Regions from separate parts of the Rossellomorea sp. DUT-2 genome, predicted to be linked through region 1. Evidence: riboswitches for the same ligand, from Rfam matches in the RefSeq annotation. Region 1 holds a riboswitch; each other region holds the start of a gene.

Evidence for each region. A riboswitch is a leader RNA that binds a small molecule or an ion and turns the genes downstream of it on or off. The one in region 1 is predicted to bind S-adenosylmethionine.
Region 2: linked by a shared signal. The riboswitch ahead of ACOSV2_RS16170 (homocysteine synthase) and the one ahead of metK (methionine adenosyltransferase) in region 1 are both predicted to bind S-adenosylmethionine.
Region 3: linked by a shared signal. The riboswitch ahead of ACOSV2_RS15595 (methionine ABC transporter ATP-binding protein) and the one ahead of metK (methionine adenosyltransferase) in region 1 are both predicted to bind S-adenosylmethionine.

The regions. Positions count from the first base shown of each region.
Region 1 covers NZ_JBQPEO010000006.1:45,116-49,653, forward strand. Annotated here, with positions in the region: gene pckA (phosphoenolpyruvate carboxykinase (ATP)) at 1-1,550, opposite strand, end outside; SAM riboswitch class I at 1,876-2,020, shown strand; gene metK (methionine adenosyltransferase) at 2,232-3,434, shown strand; gene ACOSV2_RS19835 (gamma carbonic anhydrase) at 3,668-4,183, opposite strand; gene ACOSV2_RS19840 (alpha/beta fold hydrolase) at 4,268-4,538, shown strand, end outside.
Region 2 covers NZ_JBQPEO010000004.1:171,448-175,985, reverse strand. Annotated here, with positions in the region: gene metX (homoserine O-acetyltransferase MetX) at 45-1,118, opposite strand; gene ACOSV2_RS16170 (homocysteine synthase) at 1,202-2,497, opposite strand; SAM riboswitch class I at 2,743-2,862, opposite strand; gene ACOSV2_RS16165 (trans-sulfuration enzyme family protein) at 2,958-4,097, opposite strand; gene ACOSV2_RS16160 (DUF302 domain-containing protein) at 4,223-4,538, opposite strand, start outside.
Region 3 covers NZ_JBQPEO010000004.1:40,246-44,783, forward strand. Annotated here, with positions in the region: gene ACOSV2_RS15580 (Glu/Leu/Phe/Val family dehydrogenase) at 1-892, shown strand, start outside; gene ACOSV2_RS15585 (DUF1659 domain-containing protein) at 1,020-1,238, shown strand; gene ACOSV2_RS15590 (DUF2922 domain-containing protein) at 1,275-1,493, shown strand; SAM riboswitch class I at 1,675-1,780, shown strand; gene ACOSV2_RS15595 (methionine ABC transporter ATP-binding protein) at 1,852-2,865, shown strand; gene ACOSV2_RS15600 (methionine ABC transporter permease) at 2,855-3,520, shown strand; gene ACOSV2_RS15605 (MetQ/NlpA family ABC transporter substrate-binding protein) at 3,542-4,363, shown strand; gene ACOSV2_RS15610 (HEAT repeat domain-containing protein) at 4,464-4,538, opposite strand, start outside.

The sequences.
Region 1 (4,538 bases):
GGTACGTTTGAGAATTTCTTGAAGTTTTCGTTGAATTTGTGGGCAAGTTCTTTTGCCTTCACTTCATAGGCTGCTTCATTGGACCAGGTTCTCTTTGGTTGAAGGACTTCGTCAGGAACACCAGGAACGTGAACAGGGATGTTCAGACCAAAGATGTCGTCCGTTTCTGTTTCAACGTGAGTCAGTTCCCCTTCAAGAGCTGCTTGAATCATAGCACGAGTGTACGATAACTTCATGCGGTTTCCAACACCGTATTCTCCACCGGTCCAACCAGTGTTCACTAAGAATACTTGTGCATTGTGCTCATCGATTTTCTTCCCAAGCATTTCGGCATAACGAGTGGCAGGGAGCGGCAGGAATGGTGAGCCAAAGCACGTCGAGAATGTGGCCTGTGGTGAAGTGATTCCGCGCTCAGTACCTGCAAGCTTCGATGTATAACCGCTCAAGAAGTGGTACATTGCTTGTTCTTTCGTCAGTTTGCTGATTGGAGGCAATACCCCGAATGCATCTGCCGTTAAGAATACAATGGTATTCGGATGTCCTGCAACACTTGGTTCAACGATGTTTTCCATCGCTTGAAGAGGGTACGCAGCACGAGTGTTTTCTGTTAATGAGTTATCCTCATAATCAGCGATGCGGGAATGGTCATCGAGAACCACATTTTCAAGGACAGAACCGAAACGGATCGCATCAAAGATCTGAGGCTCCTTTTCACGTGTCAGTCCAATACACTTAGCGTAACAGCCGCCTTCAATATTGAATACACCGTTCGGGGACCATCCGTGCTCATCATCGCCGATTAAACGGCGGTTAGGGTCTGCGGACAATGTCGTTTTCCCTGTACCGGATAAACCGAAGAACAATGCCACATCTCCTTCGCGTCCAACATTTGAAGAACAGTGCATGGAAAGGATATCGGATTCTGGAAGCACATAGTTCATGACAGAGAAGATCGATTTCTTCATTTCACCTGCATACTCAGTTCCGCCAATTAAGACAATTCTTCTTTCAAATGATACAATGATAAATGTTTCAGAGTGAGTTCCATCTTCTGCTGGATCTGCCTTGAAGTTAGGGGCAGAAACGACGGTGAATTCTGATTGATGACCCTTTACCTCTTCTTCTGAAGGGCGAATGAATAATTGGTGAGCGAAAAGATTATGCCAAGCGAGTTCGTTGATCACTTGAATCGGTAGTCTATGTTTTGGGTCAGCACCTGCGAACCCTTTGAATGAAAATACTTCTTCTTTTTCTTTTAAGTAATCTAATACTTTTGTATATAGTTTATCGAATGATTCTGAAGAGATTGGTTGATTGACAGAACCCCACTCAATCTTATCCTTTGTGGATGGTTCTTCTACAATGAATTTATCCTTAGGAGAGCGTCCTGTGTATTTACCAGTTTCTGCTCTGACTGCACCTGATGATGTTAAAACGCCTTCATTTCGTTGAAGGACTTTTTCAACTAATTGGGAAACAGATAATTGTTCCTGAATGTTTTGACCGTTAAGTAATTCTGTTAATTCATTAGACATGCTCACTGAATTCATTAGAACCCTTCCTTTATATAAATTTAATGATCTCGTTTACTTCACAAAAATAGTATAACACAATTGAATCATTAGTCTATACTATTTATTCAATTTTATATTGTGTCTTCATATTGTCACATTTTTTGTCCAAATATAGCTTGTATCTTCTTATATATATGAAGGAAATATCATAATGTTTAGCCTCAATGCCTAATTAGGTTATTTTATGAGGGCAAGATAGGTTGGAATCATAAATAGAGTAAGCTTAAATGGTTAAACATGTCACTCGAAAAAAAGTTGACACCCTTTGTACGAAACGTTATCATAGTTCCTTGAACGGATACTCTTATCCTGAGCTGGTGGAGGGAGCAGACCCTATGAAACCCAGCAACCTGCTATATAGTGAATGGATCTTATTCTTTTGAAACGATCCGATTAAGCGAAGGTGCTAAACTGAGGCAAGGTCTAAGAACCTTGAACGATAAGAGAGAAAAGGCGCGGCTATGATCTGAAACCTTTCCTCTAATGCTTTTTTCGAGGAAGGGTTTTTTCTGTTTATAGTGGATCAAATGCACATAATTCATGATTTTCTTATAAAAACTTCATGTTTACTTCATACTACTTAGGGAAATGAGTACCGTATCTGTTTAATGTTTTGTTAGATTAAAGTCTAACAATTATGCTTAAGGAGGAACCTTGATGTCAACTAAACGTCGTCTGTTTACATCTGAGTCCGTAACGGAAGGACATCCAGATAAAATTTGTGACCAAATCTCTGATTCAATTCTTGATGCAATTCTTACAAATGATCCGAATGCTCGTGTAGCATGTGAAACGTCTGTTACGACGGGTCTTGTTCTTGTTGCAGGTGAAATTACAACCAATACGTATGTCGATATTCCAAAAATCGTTCGTGAAACGATCCGTGAAATTGGCTACACTCGTGCGAAATATGGCTTTGATGCTGAAACATGTGCTGTATTAACATCCATCGATGAACAATCTGCTGATATCGCTCAAGGTGTTGATCAGGCACTTGAAGCCCGTGAAGGTAAAATGACGGATGAAGAAATCGATGCAATTGGTGCAGGTGACCAGGGGTTAATGTTTGGATTCGCTTGTAATGAAACGAAAGAGCTTATGCCTCTTCCGATTTCCCTTGCTCACAAAATTTCCCGTCGTCTGACTGAAGTTCGTAAAGAAGAAATCCTTCCTTACTTACGTCCGGATGGAAAAACTCAAGTAACCGTTGAATATGATGAAAACGATAAGCCGGTTCGCATTGACACGATCGTTATCTCAACTCAGCATCACCCTGAAGTGTCACTTGAGCAAATCCAACGTAACTTAAAAGAATATGTCATCGATCCTGTTGTACCGAAAGAACTGATCGATGAGCAAACAAAATACTTTATCAACCCGACTGGTCGTTTCGTTATCGGCGGACCACAAGGTGATGCAGGATTAACAGGACGTAAAATCATCGTTGACACATACGGCGGATACGCTCGTCACGGCGGCGGTGCATTCTCTGGTAAGGATGCAACAAAAGTGGACCGTTCTGCAGCCTATGCAGCACGTTATGTAGCGAAGAACATTGTGGCAGCAGGACTTGCTGACAAATGTGAAGTTCAATTAGCGTATGCAATCGGTGTCGCTCAACCGGTATCCATCTCAATTGATACTTTTGGAACAGGTAAAGTATCAGAAGACGTACTCATTGACGTTGTTCGCAATAACTTTGATCTGCGTCCTGCAGGAATCATCAAAATGCTGGACCTTCGTCGTCCGATCTACAAGCAGACGGCTGCTTACGGACACTTTGGCCGTAACGATATTGATCTTCCTTGGGAGCGTACAAACAAAGCGGAAGCATTAAAAGCGGAAGCGTTAAGCGAATAAGGAAATAGAGAGATAGAAGAGACCAACACTTTTTTTATAGTGTTGGTCTTTTTAGTTGTGGCGGATTGTAGTGAAATGAGATGTTCTGTGTCTATCGGCAGATAAAATTGATTTTTTGCAGATAAATCTTGAAATGGCAGACAACCATCAAGTTCATCATTTTTTTACCAGCCACACATGAAAAAATTCCATGAGTAAGCAAAGGCTGGTTGGGGTATCCCAAGTATAGGATATTAAAATGGTTTGATGCTTTTATAATATTGTCCTTTTTCTGCGTATTCTCTGGAGATGCGCTTCATTTCGCTAATATCATGTTCGTTTAACTCTCTCACTACTTTTGCCGGCCGGCCGAATGCCAGTGTGTTGGGAGGAATGACCTTCCCTTGTGGAACAAGGCTTCCTGCCCCAATAAATGCCCCTTCACCAATTTCAGCATTATCGAGAATGATCGATCCCATGCCGATTAAAGCTTTTTTTCGGATTTTGCAGCTATGTAGAATCACTCCATGGCCTACGGTTACTTCATCTTCAAGAATAAGAGGGTTATTTGGACTCTGATGAAGAATGGAATTATCCTGTATATTTACTTTATTACCGATTTTCGTTGGAGCGACATCCCCTCTGATGACGGTGTTAAACCAGATGCTGGACTCTTCACCGACCTCCACGTCCCCGGAGATGGTCACATGATCGGCAATGTATGCCGAATGAGCGATGATTGGTTTTTTATCATAATATGGATAGAGCATTTTTTACTACCCCTTTCAATAATATTTACTATAATAATGGTAGCAGAATTCATTCACATAGAGAACTATTAAGGAGGAATTGCCATGTGGAAATGGGAAACAGATCAAGAAGCAAAGGCAGTCATCGTTATCATTCATGGAGCAATGGAGCATCATGGCCGGTACGGTTGGCTCATTGAAATGTGGCGTGCAGCAGGCTTCCATGTCATCATGGGGGATTTACCGGGTCAGGGTATGACTTCAAGAAGTCAAAGAGGACATATTGATTCGTTTGATGAATATATAGTGGAAGTGAAAGATTGGGTACAGGCGGCGTATCAATTTGAATTGCCTGTATTTGTGATTGGTCATAGTA
Region 2 (4,538 bases), on a different contig from region 1:
TCTAACTATATGCCGGAGGGGGACGAGTTATGATAAGGGAGCTCTTATTTTGCACCTGTAAAAACTCTTTGAACGTGATAGTTATTGAGATGAGAAGCAATGATTCCTCCCCACTTTTCAAATTCCACCAGGAATCCGTCATGACCAAAGGAAGTGGAGATAAAGTAATGTTCACTCCTTGGTACAAGATGTGTAAATTCCTTTAGGTAGTGAGGTGAGTAAATTAAATCTCCTTCATAACTTATTGAAATCAGTTCACACTGATAATTCTTCGCTACCTCTTCTATTCCTCCTCTTCCCCTTCCGATATCATGTGAATTCATCGCTTTCAGCAGGGTAAGATAGCTGTTTGGATCAAACCGCTTTCCTAATTTCTTTCCTTGGTAATCGAGATAGCTTTCGACATTGAACCGTTCGTTTTGCTTTTCACGTTGGAAACGCTGATCGAACAGCTCCTGAGTCCGGTACGTGACCATACCGACCATTCTGGCAATCTCTAACCCTTTTAAAATAGCGCCTGGTGGATAATGCCCCTTTTGAAACCCGGGATCCTCTTCAATCGCGGTGATTCCGATGTGATTATAAGCGAGACCATAATCATTTAAGGCAGGAGTGACGGCAAGGGCGAATACTTTATTGATATAGGCAGGATACAGGGCTCCCCATTCCAAGGCCTGCATCCCTCCCAGGGAGCCTCCAATTACTGCTTCGATTTGGTCGATTGAAAGTTGTTGAAGTGCTTTATATTGGGCATGGACCATGTCCCTTATCGTAATACCCGGGAAGTCCGGACCGTATCGTTCTCCCGTATGTTGATTGGTGGACGCCGGTCCCGTACTTCCTTCACATCCTCCTAATACATTAAAGGCAATCACATTAAAATATTCAGTATCAATATACGACCCGGGACCAATCAGTCCGTCCCACCAGCCACGGTCTTCACTCGTCCCTTTCACGATATGGGTCCCGGTGAGGGCATGGCAAACCAGGATGGTCGGTCCGTCTTTGTTTCCTGTTCGTTCATACGTAAGATCTACATTTTTCAACGTGGTGCCTGACTCTAATGTTAGGGATGGGATGGTAATGGAGCTAACTTCATAGGTGTATGGCCTCTCCATTCCTCCACCTCCTTTTTTGGTGTTATGGTTGGGGTGATCAGGATTTCACCCGGTATACCCCCGCTGGTTCAAAATATCTCCCATTATACCCGTGATGTTTCTAACGCCACTTCAATGGCATGATCCAAGTCCTCGATCAGGTCCTTCACAGACTCTAATCCAACAGAAAGTCTCACCAGATCCTCGGTCACACCTGTCGCACGGATTTCCTGGTCGTTTAATTGCTGATGGGTCGTGGATGCCGGATGGATAATCAGTGATTTCGCATCTCCTACGTTGGCAACATGAGACCAAAGGGAGATATTATCGACTACTTTCCGTCCTGAATCCCTACCACCTTTAATACCAAAGACGACGATGGATCCCGCTCCGTTTTTCAAATATTTTTGAGCAAGTTTATGAGACGGATGCTGCGGCAACCCAGGATAGGATACCCAAGCGACACCATTATGCTGATCTAAATGCTCCGCAATCTTCAAGGCATTCTCTGTGTGACGTTCGATGCGAAGATGCAGCGTTTCTAATCCCTGTAGCAATAGGAATGCGTTTTGAGGACTTAAGCACGCTCCCAAATCACGAAGCAGCTGCACTCTTAATTTTGTAATAAAGGCTGCAGGGCCCACATCCTGTGCGTAGCGAAGTCCATTATAGCTCCGGTCCTCTTCCGTGAAGCCCGGGAACTTATCATGATTCCAATCGAACTTCCCACCGTCTATCACCACTCCCCCGATTGCTGTACCGTGACCGCCGATCCATTTTGTTGCAGAGTGGATGACGATATCCGCTCCCCACTCGATCGGCTTACATACATATGGAGTGGCAAATGTGTTATCGATGATCAGCGGGATATGATTTTCATGAGCCACCTTTGCCACCGCTTCAATATCGAGGACGTGAAGACTCGGATTTCCGATTGTCTCTGCGAATACAGCTTTCGTTTTAGTAGTGATCGCTTTGCGGAAATTTTCCGGGTCAGTCGGATCTACAAAATGGACCTTGATCCCGTATTTCGGAAGAGTGGTCGAGAATAAATTATAGGTTCCACCGTAAAGATTGGTAGCTGCTACAATTTCATCACCTGCTCCTGCGATATTCAAGATTGATAGAGAGATAGCAGCCATTCCGGATGAAACACCGAGTGCTCCAATTCCCCCTTCTAAAAGAGCAAGGCGCTTTTCCAACACGTCTACTGTCGGGTTCATGATACGGGTATAAATGTTTCCCGGTTCTTCAAGGGCAAATAATTTTGCAGCATGATCACTGTTATCGAAAACATAGGATGTCGTTTGATAAATCGGCACTGCTCTTGACCCTGTTGATGGATCCGGCTCCTGGCCACCGTGAAGAAGTAGTGTGTCGAAATCGAATGATTTTGTCATAGAGAATTCCTCCTAAAATGGTTTTTGGGGATTGGGTTTGTTTAAATGCTACGGTTGACATATTCAGCTGTTAAAAAAGATGTTTTTTTCAGCTGCTGAAATTTTTCAAAAAATCAGCAGCTGAATATCTCCAAACATTCTTGCAGAACACCCTAATGTCTGAAATGTGTTTTACTAAGAAGATAGAAGAGGAAAAAACAAAAAACCCTCTTCCTAAGAAGAGGGTCTAATTTAATAGGGTCCTCCTCTTATCTTTCAGGCAAATCGCCTGCAGGAATTAGCACCTTTTCATGCGACGCATTACTGCGCACATGAAGGTTGCCGGGTTTCATCGGGCCTAGTCCCTCCACCTCTCTGGATAAGAGCATGTAGTTGTCAATGTGAAAATTCTTGCGTTGAGATGAATTATAAGGGGTAAACGACCTCAACGTCAAGTGTATTTTTAGAATTTTTCCATTATTTAATTTTTAACAGAAGCTGCAATCGCTTCGTTCAATTGAGCGACAATGTCTTCCCCGTCTTCAATACCTAACGATATGCGTACGACATGTGTGTTTATGCCCAGTTTTTCCTGCGCATCTTTCGGTAGAGCGCGGTGGGAGGTTCCTAAGGGATAAGAAACCGTTGTTTCCACTCCGGCTAAGGACGGGATGATTTTAATCCAGGCAAGTGATTTGAAAAATGTGCTGATATCACATGTGTTGGATAGCTCGATCGTTACGATGGCTCCATTTCCTTTATCGGATAAATCCGTTGGGTAATAGACTTCCTTCACATATTCATTTGTTCGAAGGTCCGACGCCAGGACTTCGGCATTTCTTGCTTGGGTTCCCATTCTAAGAGCCAATGTTTTTGCTCCGCGGCATGTCAGCCACGCTTCAAATGGACTCAGGTTCGATCCGATGTTGACGACTTTTTCTCTCGCTTTTTGGACAAGCTCTTCTTTTCCCACGACGACTCCTGCTGTGATATCACTGTGTCCTCCGATATACTTCGTGGCACTGTGAGCGACCAGGTCCACTCCTTCTAAGAAAGGCTGGCGCAGAAACGGTGTGGCAAATGTGTTGTCGATCATAGTTTTCAGGTTGTGTTTTTCCGCGAATTCGACCATTTTCGGGATATCTTCCACTCGCATAAACGGGTTTGTAACGGTCTCACTGTAGAGGAGTTTGGTTTGTGGAGTAATGGCCTCCTCTAATTCTTCCACACTTGTAAAATCAACGAATGAAGTAGAAATACCGAATGATTTCAGCTCTTCTTTTAACATATGGAACGTACCGCCGTATAAATCCTCAGCGGCAATGATATGATCGCCTGATTGCACAATAGCAAGGATTCCAACAAGGATGGCCGATAATCCAGAAGAGGTTGCGACACCTGCCTTGGCTCCTTCCAAGTCAGCTACCATCTTACCAAGCTCGTCTGTATTTGGATTTCCCGTTCTTGTATAGAGATAAGGGGATTTCCCCTCATAGAAACCCTCCAACTCTTCTAAAGAGGTAAAAGAAAATGCAGATGTTTGATAAATCGGAGTCGTCTTACTGCGGATTTCCTCAGTCCCTTTTAACTGACTATGTACGACCTTCGTTGTGAACTTCATCTCTCTGTCATCCTTCCTGAATCTATGTATTTTTAAAAGTGTATCATATTCAGAAGATTGTGAGGAGTATGAGGTACCGAAGGCATAAAAAAAACACCTGTCCACTTGCAACAGGTGCTGGTCGTTTATTGAACGTTATCTAAACATCCGATCAAGCGATTTTCAATATCCAATGCCAGGCTTTTCAGTTCATCGTTATCCACCATTTCGATCAGCTTGCTTGGTTTTGCCATACCGATCTTGGTTGTACCGCCTTCTGTGTATACCGTGACTTTACATGGGAGGAAGTAGCTTACGAGCATGCTTTCTTCCAGTACTTTTTTGGCTTCATGAGGATTACATACCTCTAATACGACTACTTCTTCATTGAAATCAAGGCCCTTATCCTGAAGCTTCTGAGCAAGATCGAGATTCCATAGTACACCGAAGCTTTCATCTTTA
Region 3 (4,538 bases), on a different contig from region 1:
AATGGACTGGATGATGGCGGAGTACAAGAGCATCCGGCCGGGAATGCCTTATAGAGGGAGCTTTACGGGAAAAAGCGTTGTGAACGGCGGATCGTTAGGCCGGAGAGAAGCGACGGGAAAGGGTGTATTCTTTACATTCCGCTATCTCGTTCATGATTTTGTAAGGGAACAGAAGAGTCTATTAACGAAGACGGATAATGTCTTTGCGAAAACAGCTCTCGATTTTGAGGACCGTCCCTTGACGATTTCAGTGCAGGGATTCGGGAATGTAGGTTCGGTTGCGGCACTTGAAGCCCATCAATCCACTCATTTACAGAATAAAGTGGTGGCGGTGAGTGACCGGAATGTGACGTTGTTCAACTCGGATGGTCTTGATATTCCGGCATTGGTTGAGTTTACAATGAAAAATAAGGGAGATCTTCCCACGAAGGATGAACAGTTGAAGGAAATCGGCGTGAAGGCAGAGATACGTGACCGTGAAGAGGTTTTGTACCTGGATGTGGACGTCCTGATGTTAGCGGCGTTAGAGGATCAGGTGCACAAGGATAATGTAGAAAAGGTGAAAGCAAGAATCATCGTGGAAGGAGCCAATGCTCCAATTACAACAGAAGCGGATAAATATTTAAGTGATCAAGGTGTCATCATCATCCCTGATATCCTGGCAAATGCCGGCGGGGTCATCGTCTCCTACTTCGAATGGCTGCAAGGACGGGAAACCCAGTTCTACACAGAGGAAGAAGTATTCAACCTCCTCTACGACAAAATGAAAACAACCATGGAGACCGTCCTGCCACTATTCTTCGGCGACCCATTCCCACTTCGCCAAAACTGCTACATCCACTCCGTCATGAAACTATCCACTGTTCTATACAGGCAAGGGAAACTTTATTAAGAACGAGGGACGGACCTCCATTCCTAGGAGCTGGTGCTAGGAGTGGAGGTCCGTCCCTCTTTTTTTCAAAGGGGGTGTCCATCACTCTCCTTATCCCCTATATAAAGGGTGAAAGGAGGTGAGGCACATGGCAACAGCGGATTTGAAATCTACGAGAATACGATTGGCTTACAATGATGGTCTGGATGAGAAAGGGAATCCTAAGATTGTGTACAAATCGTATAGCTACATCAATGCACTGGCAACGGCGGATGAGATGAACAGCGCGGCTTTATCCGTGGCAAGTCTTTCATCAAAGGGATTAAACAACATCGAGAAGGTCGAAACCTTTGACATTAACGAGTAAGGACAATCGATAGTTTCATAGAAAGGAGGAGACGGTATGGCAAAAGTATTAGAACTGGAATTCCTGACGGAAACGGGGAAGTCAGGGAAACTATCCATCAATGACCCGATCGAGCCGATTGATACGGTGACGGTGAAAGCAGCGATGGATAACCTGATCGCGACCAATGTGTTTGGAAGCTCGAACGGAATGTTTGTGAGTGTGGAAGGAGCTCGAGTGGTCGAGCGTAATGTGACGGATTATGATGTGATGTAATCGAGTGAAAGTGTTCTCCTTAATTGGGGGACACTTTTTTCATGTTCACAAAAATTCTCCACCCTATTCTATCAACAAAGATAACGCTTACATAAAGAATATGGAAAATCCCCTATTGACTTCCCCTACGATACCCAGTATTATCCTCTATAAGATAAGAATTTAGAAAATTACATACTTTCAATTATCCAGAGTGACCGAGGGATCAGGCCCTATGACGTCCGGCAACCTCCAGTATTGGAACGGTGCCAATTCCTGCAGAATGATTTCATTCTGAGAGATAAGTCGAGATAAACAGGCGATGCTTCTTTCAGTTGAAAGAGGCATTTTTTATTGGATGAAAAAAGGGGTGTGCACATTGATCGAGATTCGGAATTTGGTGAAAACGTACAGTACAAAAAAGCAAACGGTGGTCGGTGTCGATAACGTTTCCGTAAAGATTGAAAAGGGTGAGATCTTTGGAATCGTCGGATACAGTGGAGCGGGGAAGAGTTCACTCATTCGCTGCTTGAATCTATTAGAAACCCCGACATCGGGTGAGATCATCATTGACGGACAGGATTTCACGAAGCTCACGTCCAAACAACTAAGACTCGCCCGTCAAAAAACGAGTATGATCTTTCAGCATTTTCACCTGATTAAATCGAAAACGGTGTTTGACAATCTGGCTTTTGCCTTGAAAGCGGCCAGTGTACCGAAAGCGAAGATCAAGCCCAGGGTCGTCGATCTCCTTGATATGGTCGGTCTTTCAGACAAAGCCGACGCGTATCCGGCCCAGCTCAGCGGAGGACAAAAGCAGAGAGTCGGAATTGCGAGAGCTTTGGCGAATAACCCATCTGTTTTACTTTGCGACGAAGCGACATCGGCACTTGACCCGAATACGACGAAATCGATTTTGAAGCTATTGAAAAAGATCAACAAAGAACTGGGTTTGACGATCGTCCTCATTACCCACGAAATGGAAGTGGTGAAAGAAATCTGCGACCGGATGGCCGTGATGCAGGATGGGAAAATCGTGGAGGAAGGTCCGGTTTACGACCTGTTTGCCGAACCGAAGCAGCCTTTAACGAAACAATTCATTGAAACGATCCTTCAATTTGAACTACCGCCACACCTTGTGGAATCAAGAAAAGGAAAGCTGATCAAAATCCAATTCAAAGGATCGATCGCAGAGGAAAGCGTCGTTTCAGAAGTGTTCCAGAAATACAAAGTGCGAGGCAATATTCTTCACGGCAAGATTGAATATATTCAGGAAGTGCCACTCGGGATTTTTATCATGGAACTGATCGGCTCCCATGAAGAGATCGAGGCAGCGATTGAATATATCACGTTGAAGACGCAGAGCTTGGAGGTGCTTGAAAATGCTGCCTGATTCATTGACTGCGATTTTACCAGAATTGAATAAAGCCTTCTTTGAAACGGTGTATATGGTGGGGATTTCCCTGGGAGTTGCGATTTTGGTGGGATTACCTCTCGGGATTCTTCTTTTCGTAACAGACAAAGGCTTGTTTTTACAAAATAGTTTGATCAAAAAGGTGGTTGGATTTGTCGTCAATATGGTGCGCTCGGTTCCGTTCATCATTCTATTAGTCGCACTCTTACCATTAACCAAATTATTGACCGGTACCACGATCGGACCGACGGCAGCATCCGTATCACTTTCTGTAGCGGGAATTCCGTTTTTTGCGAGAATGGTAGAAACATCGCTCAGGGAGATTGACAAAGGAGTGATCGAAGCATCGGTATCCGTTGGGGCGAGTCCCTGGATGATCATCAAGGACGTGCTGTTACCGGAAGCGCGACCGGCAGTGATTCAAGCTGTTACGATTACAACGATCAGTTTAGTTGCCTATTCAGCCATGGCCGGCATCGTCGGTGGAGGCGGAGTCGGTGACCTGGCGATCCGCTTCGGGTACTACCGATATGACAACACGGTGATGATCACGACCGTCGTCATTTTAATTTGTTTGGTTCAACTCATCCAATATACGGGTGATGTGTTTGCACGATTAGTCGATAAACGATAACTACTTTAGGGGGAACAACAAGTGAAAAAGTGGATTTTATTAGTGGCATTAGCGGTAACAATGAGCATTCTTGCAGCTTGCGGAGGGGACGAAGCAAGTTCAAGTGCGGAAGGTAAAAAAGAAGTGACCATCGGGGCTACATCCGGACCATACAGTGATATGGTGACAAAAGCAATCAAGCCCGGTCTTGAAGAAAAAGGATACAAGGTGGAAGTGAAGGAATTCAGTGATTACATCCAGCCGAATAACGCACTGGCTCAGGGAGATCTGGATGCGAACCTTTTTCAGCATAAAATCTACATGGAAACTTTCGCAAAGCAACACAACATGGATTTATCCGAAGTGATTGTTGTACCAACGGCTCCTATGGGAATCTACTCACAGAAGTTCGATTCGATTGAAGACATCAAAGAAGGCAGTGCCATTGCGATTCCGAATGATCCAACGAACGCAGCACGAGCGTTTCAGATCCTGGAAGATGCTAAGCTGATCACGTTAAAAGCGGATACAGATCCATTGACGGTATCAGAAAAAGACATTGCTGAAAACGTGAAAAACCTGCAGTTCAAACCAATCGAAGCGGCTCAGCTTCCAAGGGCCGTTGACAGCGTTGATCTATCTGCGGTTCCAGGGAACTACGCACTAGCTGCTGACATGGACTTACTTGATGCACTTCAGCTGGAGGACATGCCTGACCAGTATCGAAACCGAGTGGTTGTAAATACGAAGGACGTTAACTCACAGCTGGCGAAAGACATCAAAGCAGTAGTAGAAGCAGACGGTTTCGAGAAAATCATCGATGAAGAATTTAAAGGCTTCGGTAAGCCGGAGTGGATGGAGTAGAGGGACTATGGAATAGAGGGACGGACCTCTAATCAGGAAATTTAGTATAAGAATGTGAAAGGGACGGGCTTCCGCTGAATGCGGAGGTCCGTCCCTAATTTTATAGGCAGCACTTCTTATATTTTTTGCCGCTTCCGCATGGGCAAGGGTCGTTGCGTCCGACTTTGTCTCTGTT